2 regions of the Streptomyces sp. NPDC055140 genome follow, and region 1 is predicted to be linked to the other one. Evidence: riboswitches for the same ligand, from Rfam matches in the RefSeq annotation. Region 1 holds a riboswitch; the other holds the start of a gene.
The links. Region 1 has a riboswitch for ZMP and ZTP ahead of ACWFR4_RS19025 (bifunctional 5,10-methylenetetrahydrofolate dehydrogenase/5,10-methenyltetrahydrofolate cyclohydrolase). Riboswitches for the same ligand answer to the same signal wherever they lie in the genome.

Region 2: it holds a riboswitch for ZMP and ZTP, as region 1 does, so the genes downstream of both, ACWFR4_RS27840 (glycine hydroxymethyltransferase) here and ACWFR4_RS19025 (bifunctional 5,10-methylenetetrahydrofolate dehydrogenase/5,10-methenyltetrahydrofolate cyclohydrolase) in region 1, are expected to answer to the same signal.

Annotation. Positions count from the first base shown of each region.
Region 1 is NZ_JBSGTG010000009.1:78,635-85,601, forward strand. It holds gene yczR (MocR-like transcription factor YczR) at 1-1,352, shown strand, start outside; gene ACWFR4_RS19020 (hypothetical protein) at 1,380-1,955, shown strand; gene ACWFR4_RS19025 (bifunctional 5,10-methylenetetrahydrofolate dehydrogenase/5,10-methenyltetrahydrofolate cyclohydrolase) at 1,903-2,781, opposite strand; ZMP/ZTP riboswitch at 2,804-2,894, opposite strand; gene ACWFR4_RS19030 (helix-turn-helix domain-containing protein) at 2,881-3,777, opposite strand; gene ACWFR4_RS19035 (NAD(P)H-dependent oxidoreductase) at 3,875-4,669, shown strand; gene ACWFR4_RS19040 (TIGR01777 family oxidoreductase) at 4,756-5,733, shown strand; gene ACWFR4_RS19045 (SDR family oxidoreductase) at 5,767-6,474, opposite strand; gene ACWFR4_RS19050 (helix-turn-helix domain-containing protein) at 6,682-6,967, opposite strand, start outside.
Region 2 is NZ_JBSGTG010000016.1:120,432-127,398, reverse strand. It holds gene pdxR (MocR-like pyridoxine biosynthesis transcription factor PdxR) at 1-841, shown strand, start outside; gene ACWFR4_RS27850 (hypothetical protein) at 889-1,734, opposite strand; gene rocD (ornithine--oxo-acid transaminase) at 1,865-3,091, opposite strand; ZMP/ZTP riboswitch at 3,209-3,295, shown strand; gene ACWFR4_RS27840 (glycine hydroxymethyltransferase) at 3,358-4,806, shown strand; gene ACWFR4_RS27835 (hypothetical protein) at 4,887-5,642, opposite strand; gene ACWFR4_RS27830 (hypothetical protein) at 5,777-6,640, opposite strand; gene ACWFR4_RS27825 (RNA polymerase sigma factor) at 6,633-6,967, opposite strand, start outside.

The DNA.
Region 1 (6,967 bases):
TCAGCACGCTCATCCTGGACGGACGCATCGCCCTGCACGTCAGACTCCCCGCCGAGCGCGAACTGGCCGCCGCCCTCGACACCAGCAGAACCACCGTCACCGCCGTGTACGACCTGCTGCGCGAGAGCGGCTACGCGCACAGCCGGCAGGGATCGGGCACGTGGACCGCCCTGCCCGAAGGCCGCACCCCCAGTGGCATCACCCGCCTCCTCGGCCCCCAGGACACCGCGATCGACCTTGCCAGAGCCTCCCCCGGGCTCCCGCAGCAGGCACTCGTCGATGCCCTCGTGCACATCACCCCGCAACTCGCCGAGCAGGCACACACCCCTGGCTACCACCCCTACGGCCTCCCCGACCTGCGCGCCGCCATCGCCGAGCGCTACACCCGACGGGGCCTCGCCACCCTGCCCGAACAGATCCTGGTGACGTCGGGCGCACAGCACGCGCTGACCCTCGTCCTGGGGCTGCTGAGCAGCCCCGGGGACCGGGTCATGGTCGAGAACCCGTCCTACCCGAACGCCCTTGAGGCGCTGCGTCGAGCCCGGCTGCGTACCGTGTCCGTCCCCGTGACCGACACCGGCTGGGACATCGAGATCACCGAATCGACGCTCCGCCAGGTCGTGCCCCAACTGGCCTACCTGATCCCCGACTTCCACAACCCGACCGGCTGTCTCATGCCCGAACACGAGCGGGCGCACGTCCTGCGCGCGGCGGAGCGCTCCGGTACCTGGCTGGTCATCGACGAGACGCTGGCCGACCTCGCGCTCGACGTCCCCCCGCCGCCTCCCTTCGCCTCCCACGCCGCGAAGGGTGGCACCGGCCAGGTCATCAGCATCGGCTCGATGAGCAAGACCCATTGGGGCGGCCTGCGCATCGGCTGGCTGCGCGCGCCCGCACGGCTCGTCACCGAACTCGCGGGCCAGCGCGTGGCCACCGACATGGGCGGATCGGTCGTCGACCAGCTCCTGGCCCTCGCCCTCCTGGACCGGGCCGACGGGCTTCTGTCGCCCCGACTTGAGCAACTACGGTTGCAGCGCGCCGCGTTGGCCGCCGCACTGACCGAGCGCATGCCGCACTGGACCTGGCAACTGCCGCCCGGAGGCCTGTCGTTGTGGGTCGACCTGGGTGAACCGGTGGCCTCCGCGCTGTCCGAACGAGCCCTCGACAACGGCGTCCGGATCGAGAGCGGCGCCTGCTTCGCCACCGACCCCGGCATCTTCGAGCAGCGGATGCGCATCCCGTACACGACCCCGGCGGACACCCTGCGCGAAGCCGTCCACCGCATGGCGACCGCGCTCGCGGCCGGCCTTCCGTCGGCGTCCACCGCGCGACGGCCGCACTGGGTCGCCTGAGCCACAGAGGATGAAGGAGATCGCTGGATGGCGTGCGGAGGTGAGCGTCCCGGGACAGGTCCGCTCTTTCGCCTCGCTTGGCGCGGGTCCCACTACCCCGGCCGGCCCGCCGAGGACCTGTGGATCGCCCTCGGCGTGGATGGGAACGGCGGCTGGTGGTTCGACGCGTACTTCCTCGGGCGCCTGCCACTGGGCCAAGGCGCGCCGCGGGCCGCCGAGTTCGCCCGGTGGCTCCTGGTGGCGCCGCCGACGGGCCCGTACGAGCGGGAGTTCACGCTGAACGGCTGTGAACCGCAGGCCGGATCCGCGCGGATCGCCGCCGGAACGCGGCTGACCGTCGAGTTCCTCCTGGGCCGCGAGGAACCCGACGGGCCCGAATATCTCCAGATGCTGCCGTCGGGCGAGACGGCCGTGCGGCACATCGGCTTCGAGGTGGGCGCACCGCTGGAGTGCGAACCGCTGCCGCGCGCCGCCCTCGAGGTGGCGGCCGCCGGACTTCTCGACGCCGCCACCGACCAGGAGTCCCGGATGCGCGAGCGGCGCGGTCCTGTCAGACGAGCGCGCGATCGAGGTCCGCGCCGAGCTGGTGGTACGCCGCGGTGACCGTCTGGGCCAGGAGGACGGCGATGGTCATGGGGCCCACCCCTCCGGGGACGGGAGTGATCAGGCGGGCCCGCTCGGCCGCGGTGTCGAAGTCGACGTCGCCGACGTTGCCCGCGTTGTAGCCCGCGTCGACGACGACAGCGCCGGGCTTGATGTCCTCGCCGCGGATGAGCCGGGGCCGGCCCACGGCAGCCACCACGATGTCCGCCTCCCTCACGTACGCGCTCAGGTCGGCCGTGCGGGAGTGGCAGTACGTCACTGTGGCGTCCCGGGCGAGCAGAAGCATCCCGGCCGGCTTGCCGAGGATCGCGCTCCGGCCCACGACGACGGCATGCCGCCCCGCGACATCGACGTCGTACTCGTCGAGGAGCCGCATGATTCCGCCTGGTGTGCAGGAGACGAACCCGGGCAGCCCGAAGGCCATCGCGCCGAACGAGGTCATGGTGACGCCGTCGACGTCCTTCTCCGGTGCGATGGCCTCGAACGCCGCGCGTTCGTCGATGTGCGGGCCCACGGGGTGCTGGAGCAGGATTCCGTGCACCGACGCGTCCTGCGACAGCTCGCGGAGGGTGGCGACCAGCTCCGCGGTCGTCGTCTCGGCGGGGAGCTGGACGCGCCGCGACTCGATACCGGCCTTGGCGCAGCGGGCCTGCTTCATACGGACGTACGTGACGGAGGCGGGATCCTCGCCCACCAGTACGGTCGCGAGGCAGGGCGCCGAGCCCGTGCGCCTCACCAGCTCCGCCGCTCTGCCCGCGGACTCCTCGACGAGGCGCCGGGCGGTGCCGGTGCCGTCCATGAGGTGGGCTGTCTGTGTCGGGGACATGGTCGCCTCCCAGGCGTCATTGACCATTCGCCCAGGCGCACGGCATACATCGACCCTTTGGTCAGGCCGCTCCCCGGTGGTTCTCCACCCCAGCGCCAGTCACGGCCTGTCCGCCACTGTAACGGTTTCGGTCAGCCGTGCGAGAGCCGTGGCCTCCTCACTGCCCTCCTCGGCGCTGAAGACGTGCACGACCAGGCCCGTCTCGCCGGGCGCGGCCGGTACGTGCAGCGTCTCGAAGTCCAGGGTGAGCAGCCCGGCCACCGGGTGCCTCAGGCGCTTGCGCCCCGCCGCGCACATCACGACCTCGCCGCTGTCCCAGATACGCCTGAACTCCGTGCTGCACGCGGTGAGTTCGGCGATGAGGCCGGCCAGTTCCGTGTCGTCGGAGTAGCGCCCCGACCAGACCCGGAGCTGGCCCACGGCCTCCGCCGCCCGGTCCTCCCACTCCGGGTGGACGACGCGCGAAGCGGGGTCGAGGAACAGATACCGCGCGTTGTTCCGGTCGCGGCGGGCCGGCGCGGCCAGGCCGCCGATCAGCTCGGCGCCGAGGGCGTTCCACGCCACCACGTCCAGGCGATGGTTCGTGGCGAAGGCCGCGAAGCCGGCCATGGAGTCGAGGAGCCGCCGCAGCATCGGGCTGACCCTGGCCTCGGGCGCGGGGCCCTGCCGGGCACCTGCCAGGGTCGCGAGATGCCCGCGCTCGGCCGTGTCGAGGCCGAGCGCCCCGGCGAGCGCGTCGACGACCTCGGCGGACGGCTGGGTGGCGCGGCCCTGTTCCAGGCGCACGTAGTAGTCCACGCTGATCCCGGCGAGCTGTGCCAGTTCCTCGCGGCGCAGTCCGCGTACCCGTCGGCGACGGCCGCCGGAGAGCCCGACGTGCTCCGGTGTGACGCGCGCGCGGCGGGCGCGGAGAAAGTCACCGAGGCCATGCTGCGCGCCGCCGGTGGTGAGGGTGGTGCCCGTGTCTGTCTCCCCGATGTGGTTCACGCCGTCCATGGGCCCAAGTATGCGTGGCCCTCGCAGTACCAGGATGAGCGTTCCGCCGTTGACCAGGGTGCTGGCTGCCCGGACGCGCCTGGGGGAACGTGGTGGCATGAACGACACGACGTCTCGGCAGCCCAAGAAGATCCTCGTGGTCAGCGCCCACCCGGAACCCCGTTCGCTCAACTCCGCGTTGACCGACTTCGCGGTCGAGCACCTGCGCACGGCAGGACACGAGGTGAAGGTGTCCGACCTCTACGCGATGAAGTGGAAGGCGACCGTGGACGCCGACGACTTCCCCGGGGACACCGGAGCGGGCCGGCTGCATGTGATGGCCGACTCCGAGCGGGCGACGCTCTCGGGCGGTCTGTCGCCCGACATCGCGGCGGAGCAGGAGAAGGTGCGCTGGTCGGACGCGGTGGTCCTGCAGTTCCCGATGTGGTGGTTCTCGGCGCCGGCGATCCTCAAGGGCTGGATCGACCGGGTCTTCACGAGCGGCTTCGCGTACGGTCCTGCGGTCCCGCCGCCGTACGGCGAAAGCTCCCTGCCGGGGAGGCGGGCGCTCGTGTCGGTGACCGTCGGCGCGCGCGAGTCGGCGTTCTCCGATCGAGGCATCCACGGAAGCCTCGAGGACGTCCTGCACCCCATCCAGCACGGCCTGTTCTGGTTCACCGGCATGAACCCGCTGGAGCCGTTCGCGGTGTACAGCTCGAACGAGCTTCCCGACGACCGCTTCGTCACGGCACGGACGGAGTACGCCCGACGGCTCGACACGCTCTTCACGGCCACGCCGGTCCCCTTCCGGTCGCTCACGGGCGGGGACTACGGCCACGACATGCGGCTCCTGCCAGGGGTGGAGACGCCGGGCACGAGCGGACTCGACCTGCACGTTCGCGACCGGGTCTGAGGGCCATCTCGTCCAGCCGCCCTCCCCCTATTTGAACGCGTTCAAATATCTGCGTTAAGGTGGTGCCGACACGATGAGGGGGCTCCATGAAGATCGTGATACCCGGCGGCACCGGGCAGGTAGGGACGATCCTGAAGCGTGAACTGGCCGAAGCGGGACACGAAGTCGTGGTCCTCACGCGGCGGCCGGTGCGCGACGGGGAAACGCGCTGGGACGGCGAGACCCTGGGCCCTTGGGCCGAGGCCGTCGACGGCAGCGACGTCGTGATCAACCTTGCCGGACGCAGCGTCAGTTGCCGCTACACCCCGGCCAACCTCCGGGCCATGATGGACTCGCGCGTGCGGTCCGCCGAGGTCGTCGGCGAGGCCATCGCCGCCGCCGCGCGGCCTCCGAGGGTATGGCTGCAGATGAGTACGGCGACCGTCTACGCCCACAGCTTCGCCGCACCGAACGACGAGGCGACCGGCGTGCTCGGCGGCGACGAGGCCGGCGTCCCGGGTTACTGGGGCTACAGCGTCGAGATCGCCAAGGCGTGGGAGCGGGCGCAGGAGCAGGCGGACACCCCGCGCACCCGCAGGGTCGCCCTGCGCTCCGCGATGGTCATGAGTCCCGATCGCGGCGGCGTCTTCGACATCCTCCTGCGCCTGGCCAGGCTCGGCCTCGGCGGTCCGGTCGCGGGCGGCGGACAGTACGTGTCCTGGATCTACGACCGTGACTTCGCCCGAGCGGTCCGGTTCCTGATCGAGCGCGACGACCTGGACGGGCCCGTGAACCTCGCCGCCCCGGAGCCGCTGCCGCAGCGTGACTTCATGCGTGCGCTTCGTACGGCATGGGGTGTTCCGGTGGGACTGCCCGCGACGAAGTGGATGGCCGAGCTCGGTGCGTTCGCGCTCCGCTCGGACACCGAACTCCTTCTGAAGAGCCGCCGCGTCGTCCCGGGCAGGCTGCTCGACGCAGGCTTCTCCTTCGACCACGCCGCGTGGCCCGATGCCGCCGCCAACCTCGCGCGACGTGTACGCGGGGGACGTGACGTCACGCGGGACATGGCGGACGGGCTGGTGTGAGGCGGGGGCGTCTCCGTCGGGCGACCTGCGTCGTCACCAGGGGAGCGGGCCCTCCGCGGCGACGTACGTGCCGGTCGGGCCGTCGGGGCCCAGCCGGGCCATGCGCACGATGATCTCGGCGCCCTCCTCGACGGTCTGGATGCCGGTGTGGGCGTTGAGGTCCGTCGCGGTGTAGCCGGGCTCGACCGCGTTGATCCGCATGCCGGGGAACGCCTTCGCGTACTGCACGGTGATCATGTTCACCGCCGTCTTCGATGCCGGGTAGGCGACTCCGGGGTACGCGTGGGTCGGCGTACCCGCGTCGGTGACCCGGGCCAGCGAGGCCAGGCCGCTGCTCAGGTTGACCACGACCGGCGCGTCGGACTTCTGCAGCAGGGGCAGGAACGCGTGGGTGACACGCACGACGCCGAAGACGTTCGTCTCGAAGGTCGACCGCATCTCGTCGGCGGTCACGTCCGCGGCGCCGATCACGCCGCCGTCCGGGGTCCGGCCCTCGATGCCGGCGTTGTTGATCAGTACGTCAAGGCCGCCGTCGGCCTCGATCGCCTTCACGGCGGCTGCGACGGACGCGTCGTCCGTGACGTCGAGCTGGACCCGGCGTGCGCCGATCTGCTCGGCGGCTCGGCGTCCACGCTCGGGGTCGCGGCTGCCCACGTAGACGGTGTGGCCTGCGGCGACTAGCCGACGGGCGGTCTCGAAGCCGAGACCCTTGTTCGCTCCGGTGATGAGTGTCTTCGTCATGAGACCAGCGTGCGGTGGAGCGGCGCCGTCAGCCAGGCGTCCCGTCTTCCTGGGACCGGCAGTACCAGGCGGGTGCCGGGCGCGGCTCCAGGTGTGCTCCCGAGCGTCGTCCCGAGACTCGTCCCGTCGAGTGTCACCTCGACCTCAGCTTTAGGGTGAGGGTTCGGTGATCTTGTGGGGTACGCATCGTGCAGGGCGCGGCGCGTGTCACCGGCCGCCGAACGTCCTCCGGTAGGCCTCGGGCGGCAGGCCGGTGACGCGGGTGAAGTGTCGCCGTAGCGTGGCGGAGGTCCCCATGCCGGTCCGTGCCGCGATCCGCTCGACGGTGTCGTCGCTCGACTCCAGCAGCTCCTGTGCCTCCCGCACGCGCTGGCTCAGCAGCCACCTCAAGGGTGCCGTCCCGGTGACGGCATGGAAGTGCCGCACCAGGTTGCGGCTGCTCATGCCCGCCTGCCGGGCCATGTCCTCGACGGTGAGCGGCTGGTCGATCCGC
Region 2 (6,967 bases), on a different contig from region 1:
GCTGCGCAACAGGGGCGTGCGCGACGTCGCTGTGGAGACGTACGGGCTCGACATCCACTGGGACGTCCTGACGCGGTCGGGCCTGCGCACCCACCCTCTTCCCCTCGATCAACTCGGCACCTGCACCGACGAGTTGGCGACCGGTGAACCGAATGTGGGCGCCGCCCTCCTGACCCCCGCCCATCAGTTCCCGATGGGCGGGGCCCTGCACCCCGACCGCCGTGCCGCCGTCGTCGACTGGGCCCGCCGCACCGGCGGACTGATCCTTGAGGACGACTACGACGGCGAGTTCCGCTACGACCGCCAGCCCGTCGGCGCCCTCCAGGGCCTCGACCCCGACCGTGTCGTCTACTGCGGCACGGCCAGCAAATCGCTTGCACCCGGCCTGCGCCTCGGCTGGCTGGTGCTGCCGCCCTCCGTCATCGGGGAGGTGATCGAGGCGAAGGGCGTCGCCGACTGGTCGTGCGGTGTCCTCGACCAGCTGACCCTCGCGGAGTTCATCGACTCGGGCGCCTACGACCGCCATGTCCGCGGCGCCCGCCTGCGCTACCGCCGCCGCCGCGACCAACTTGTCGCCGCCCTCGCCGAACGCGCCCCCGACGTCCGTGCCACCGGAATCGCCGCCGGCCTGCACGCCGTCCTCCAACTCCCGTCCGGCACCGAACAGTCCGTGGTCCGCGCCGCCGCCTGGCAACGCCTCGGAGTCTCCGGCCTCTCCAGCTTCCGCCACGACGCGGCCACCACCGAACCACCCCTGGACGCCCTGGTGGTCGGCTACGGAACCCCACCGGACCACGCCTGGACAAGCGCGCTGGAGGCTTTGTGCCGGGCTCTGCCGTAGGGGACCGGCATCGGGCGGTAGGCGTCTCGGGTCGGCCCGGGTTCGGGTCAGACCCGGGCCGGTGCGGAGGCGTCCTCCACCGGCGCCTCCCCGAAGCGCGCCAACGCCAACGCCCCCGTCACGGCCACCACGAACCCGAGAACCGCCAGCCAGCCCAGCCCCTCGCGCGTGCGATCCCCGAGCCAGATCACCCCGATCAGCGCCGGCCCCACCGTCTCGCCCACGACCATCCCCGCGGTGGCCGTGGTGACCGACCCCTTCTGCAACGCCGAGGTCAGCAGCAGAAACGCCGCACCCCCACCGAGCAGCAGTGCGTACGTCGCCGGATTGCTCAGCAGCGCGCCGGGCGACACGTCGTCGATGAGCCGTACCGACACCTCCACCACCCCGAACCCGAACCCCGAGCCGAGCCCCAGCGCGAGCGCCCGGCCCCGCCCCGGCAGCCGCCCGGCCACCGCCCCGATCAACAGCACCCCGAGCGCCGTCCCGAGCATCGCGTACCGCAACGCGTCCGAACCGGCCTGCTCTCCCTCCGTCCCCGACGCCAGCCCCAACATCGCGAGCCCTGCCACCACCACCCCGACGGCACCCCACTCGACGCCGCTCAGCCGTACGTCCAGCAGCCGTGTGGAGACCACCGCCGTCACCGCCAGGCTCGCGGCGAGCGCCGCCCCGACGGCGTAGATCGGAATGGACCGCAGCGCCATGACCTGCAATACGAACCCGAGCAGGTCGAGCCCCAGCCCGGCGACATAACGCCACTGCCGCAGCGCCCGCAGCAACAGCGCGGCGTCGACACCGGACCCCGACCCCGGCTCCGCGGCCCGCGCGGCCATCGCCTGCAACACGGAAGCCGTACCGAAACAGACCGCCGCCCCGAGCGCGCAAAGCATTCCAACAAGCACAAAGCGACTGTAGAGGGTGTGCCTACGCCGACCGGCCCGTGAGCGGCCCCTCCTTGTGGGGTGCCCCGATGAGTGGCCGGACCACGAGTCGGCCGCCCGTGTCGGAGGCGCACCGCCGTCAGACCGCCAGGACCGCCCGGAGTTGGTCGAGCCCCCAGTCCAGGTCCTCCTTACTGATCATCAGAGGGGGAGCGATCCGGATCGTGCTGCCGTGGGTGTCCTTGACCAGGACGCCCTTGGCCATCAGCTTCTCCGAGATCTCCCTTCCCGTCCCGTACGACGGACCGATGTCGACGCCCGCCCACAGCCCGCGTCCCCGCACCTGCGTCACCTTGCCTGTGCCCGTCAGCAGCCCGAGCTCCGCGTGGAGATGCTCGCCCAGCTCCGCCGCCCGCTGCTGGAACTCCCCGGTGCGCAGCATCGCGATGACTTCGAGCGCCACCGCACAGGCCAGCGGATTCCCGCCGAACGTCGACCCGTGCTCACCCGGCTTGAACACCCCGAGCACCTCGCTCCTGGACACGACCGCCGACACCGGCACGACCCCACCGCCGAGCGCCTTGCCCAGCACGTACATGTCGGGCACCACGCCCTCGTGCTCACAGGCGAACGTCCGCCCGGTCCGCCCGAGCCCCGACTGGATCTCGTCCGCGATGAACAGCACGTTCCGCTCGCGGGTCAACTCCCTTACCGCCGGCAGATATCCGGCCGGCGGCACGAGGACACCGGCCTCGCCCTGGATCGGTTCGAGCAGCACCGCGACGGTGTTCTCGGTGACAGCGCCGCGCAGCGCCGTCAGATCGCCGTACGGCACGATCTCGAACCCCGGCGTGTAGGGCCCGAAGTCCGCGCGCGCCTCCTGGTCCGTGGAGAAGCTGACGATGGTCGTGGTGCGCCCGTGGAAGTTGTTGCCCGCCACGACGATCTTCGCTCTGCCGTCGAGCACCCCCTTGACCTGGTACCCCCACTTTCTCGCCGTCTTCACGGCGGTCTCGACCGCCTCCGCCCCTGTGTTCATCGGCAGCACCATGTCCATGCCGCACAGCTCCGCGAGCTGGGTGCAGAACGCGGCGAACCGGTCGTGATAGAAGGCGCGGGACGTCAGCGTCACCCGCTCCAGCTGCGCCTTGGCGGCCTCGATGAGCCGCTGGTTCCCATGGCCGAAGTTGAGGGCTGAGTAGCCGGCGAGCATGTCGAGGTACCGGCGCCCCTCGACATCCGTCATCCACGCGCCCTCCGCCGTCGCGACCACGACGGGCAGCGGATGGTAGTTGTGCGCGCTGTGCGCTTCGGACGCGGTGATGAAGGCTTCCGTTGCGGCATTCGGAGGAGTCACAGCAGTCACGGGATCTCCGTTCTTACAGCTCTGATGGCGCGAAGACGTGGGCTTGTGGCCCCTTCCTATCGTCGCTCGCATCGTGGACCGGGAAACTTCGCCCTGCGGCGCGCCCGGTAGTGTGGCCCGCAGGGCCGTGACTGGCGCGCTGGGATGGGACCGACCATCGGGGAGCGGCCTGTGAACTGTGTGCCGTGCGCCTGGGCCGACCCGAGAAACCTCCTGCTCTCGACCTCGCTCGAGCAGGGGAGGTCCCATTCGTCCGGAGGTCCGTCATGTCAGAGTCCGCCCTCTCCACCGAATCCGTAGCGTTCCGCAGCGCCCTCGACGTGATCCGGGCTGTCGAGCCCCGCGTGGCCGACGCCATCGGCCAGGAGATCGCCGACCAGCGCGAGATGCTCAAGCTGATCGCCAGCGAGAACTACGCTTCCCCGGCCACCCTCCTCGCGATGGGCAACTGGTTCAGCGACAAGTACGCCGAGGGCACCATCGGCCGCCGCTTCTACGCCGGCTGCCGCAATGTCGACACCGTCGAGGCCCTCGCCGCCGAACACGCCCGCGAGCTCTTCGGCGCCCGCCACGCCTATGTCCAGCCGCACTCCGGCATCGACGCCAACCTCGTCGCCTTCTGGGCCGTCCTCGCCCAGCGCGTCGAGGCGCCCGCCCTGGAGCTGGCCGGCGTCCGCAACGTGAACGACCTCTCCGACGCCGACTGGGCCGAGCTCCGTCAGGCCTTCGGCAACCAGCGGATGCTCGGCATGTCCCTGGACGCCGGCGGCCACCTCACCCACGGCTTCCGCCCGAACATCTCCGGCAAGATGTTCGACCAGCGCAGCTACGGCACCGACCCGCAGACCGGCCTCGTCGACTACGAAGCCCTGCGCGCCACCGCCCGCGACTTCAAGCCGCTGATCATCGTCGCCGGCTACTCCGCCTACCCCCGCCTGGTGAACTTCCGCATCATGCGCGAGATCGCCGACGAGGTCGGGGCGACCCTCATGGTCGACATGGCGCACTTCGCGGGCCTGGTCGCCGGCAAGGTCCTCACCGGCGACTTCGACCCGGTGCCGCACGCCCAGATCGTCACCACCACGACGCACAAGTCGCTGCGCGGCCCGCGCGGCGGCATGGTGCTCTGCGACGACTCGCTCGCCGGCCAGGTCGACCGCGGCTGCCCGATGGTCCTCGGCGGTCCGCTGCCGCACGTCATGGCCGCCAAGGCCGTCGCCCTGGCCGAGGCCCGCCGTCCCGAGTTCCGCGACTACGCCCAGTCCGTCGTCGACAACGCCCGTGCCCTCGCCGAGGGCCTGACCCGCCGCGGCGCCACCCTCGTCACGGGCGGCACAGACAACCACCTCAACCTGATCGATGTCGCCACCTCCTACGAGCTCACCGGCCGCCAGGCCGAGAACGCGCTCCTCGACTCAGGCATCGTCACCAACCGCAACTCCATCCCCTCCGACCCGAACGGTGCCTGGTACACGTCCGGCATCCGCATCGGCACCCCTGCCCTGACCACCCGTGGCCTGGGCACCGCGGAGATGGACGAGGTCGCTGGCCTCATCGACCGCGTGCTCACCGCCGCCGAAGCAGGCACCACCAGCAAGGGCGCGCCCTCCAAGGCGCAGCATGTCCTGGACGAGAAGATCGCCGACGAGGTCTCCACGCGAGCGTCCGACCTGCTGAGCGGCTTCCCGCTCTACCCGGAGGTCGACCTCACCTGATCCCTTGACCGGCCCGTCACCAGCCGCACCGACGGGCCGGTCAGTGCGTTCCCTCAGCCGTGAGAGCTGGAGAGCGACCCTCAGGAATCGATCAGCTGCTGCCGTGGTCCCGCGTCGGGCGGGGTCCCGCCCGTCCCGCGACGACCCGGCAGCCTGTCGGCCAGGGGCCGCAGCACCAGAGCCAGCGCGGCACCCGCCGCCAGCCCCGGTATCGCCCACCACCAGTCCACCCCGTCGTTCGACCCGGCCGCCGAGGCCCGCGCGCCTCCGGAAGGCCCGCCATCGCGACCGTCGGCTGCCGGAGCCGGAGCTCCACCGAGCGCTTCCCTGGACCGGTCGGGCGACTGCCAGGGCACCGGGAAGATCGGGCTCCCGCCTTTTTCGGACCGCGCGCCCATGACCCCGAGGTCCTTCAGCAGCGCGCGCAGCTCCGCCGGCTTCCGCGCCTTGTGCCAGTACCCGTTGTAGGAGTCCGGCACGTGCGTCGCTGTGTGTATCCAGACGTCCTTCGTGCCCGGCGAGTCCGGATAGACCCGGTCGACCCGCCACGGCAGCACGTCGTGGACCAGCCATGTGACATTGAGCTGACGCCCCGCGCCTATGCCCAAGCCGGGCGGTTCCTCCCGTCGCCCCTGGTCCGGCTCGCCCAGGAGACTCGCCAGCGGCTCGTACTTCTTGTCACTGAAGTAGAGCGACGCGCTCTGGCCGCTCTCGGGCGACACCACCAGAACGCTCGTCGGTCCGCCCGCCGACGCCCCTGACGCGCTCAGCAGCATCGCGGCGAGTGCCGCCGTCAGTGCCACCGCCAGCGCGGCCGGCCTTCGTACTGTTCGCATCCGTTCCCCCAGCTGCTCCCGGCACGGCCCGCCCGTGTCGATTCACTTCTGGTACACCGCTCGACCCGACCGGGTTCCCAACTTCGGTGTGCGAGTTCTCGGGTGTGTGAGTTCGCCGGCCCAGCCCGCGGGAATCAGCGGACGGCGTTCGGCTTCCGTACCGACCGTGCGATCTCCATCGCCCGCTCCCGGGAATCGACTCCCTCCAGGCGGAGCGTCATCTCCTGCCGGCGGGTCCACAGGAGCGTCGGGCCCGCGGTGCGTTCGGAACGGGTCCACCGGTCGCCGTTGCCGTCGAGCATCCAGAAACTGAGCAGATGCGGCTGGGCGAACCACAGCCCCGTGTCCCGGCCGAGGCCGACCCAGCGCGGCTGCATGCGCACCGATTTCGTGTACCCGATGTCGAGCTGCGCCGGGTACTCGTCGAGCCGGATCGTGCGCCCGTCCTCGCGCCAACACAGTGTGATCAAGAAGCGCGACTTCGGTTCCCGGGTCACCGTCACGGCGTCCGGCATCCCCAGCTCGCCCGGCACCAGCGGTTCGAATCCGGCGCCTCGTCGGGCCTCGCCCAGCGAGAGCGACGTGCCGCACCCGGGGACGTGCATACCGGACGACGGCAGGGCCGAGGGGTCGTACCGGACCTCCACCCCGCCGAAGCCGAACCACTCGGCGACCGCGGCCCGCACCGGAGGCGTGAGCACGAGCACGGTCAGTACTCCGCACAGCCCCGCCGTGAGCATCCGCCACTGCTTCCGTATCCAGCGACGCGCCCGCCGCCCCCGGACAGGGCCCGCCGTCGGCTCGGCCACCGGCGCCGGAACGGACTCGGCGAGTATCTGCGCCAGCACCCGCTCGGCCATCGACTCGCCGCCTGGGCCCAGACCGTCCAGGGACCTGCCCAGCGCCCGCAGCTCAGCCGGCAGCCCATGGTCCGCGCGGGGCCCGTAGCCCTTGCCGGGGCGCCGGCTCCCGTCGTCCTCGTGACGCGGTTCACTCATACCCATCACCTCCCTCCCGCGGGTCCAGCTCCGCCGGAAGAATCCGCTTCAGCTTCCGCAGCGCGCGATTGAGCCTCGACTTCACGGTGCCGCGCGGCCAGCCGAGTGCCTCGGCCGTCTCCGCCTCGTCCATCTCGAGCAGATACCGGTATGTGACGACCAGCCGATGCTCCTCGCTCAGCTCCTCGAGCGCGGCGAGCAACGCCGTCCGCCGTTCGTCGTGGACGGCCGCGACCGCCGGATCCGTGGTCTCGGGTATCAGCGGCTCGGCCTCTACCAACGTCGCTTCCCGCCCCACGACCGAACGCTGTCGCACCGCCGAGCGCA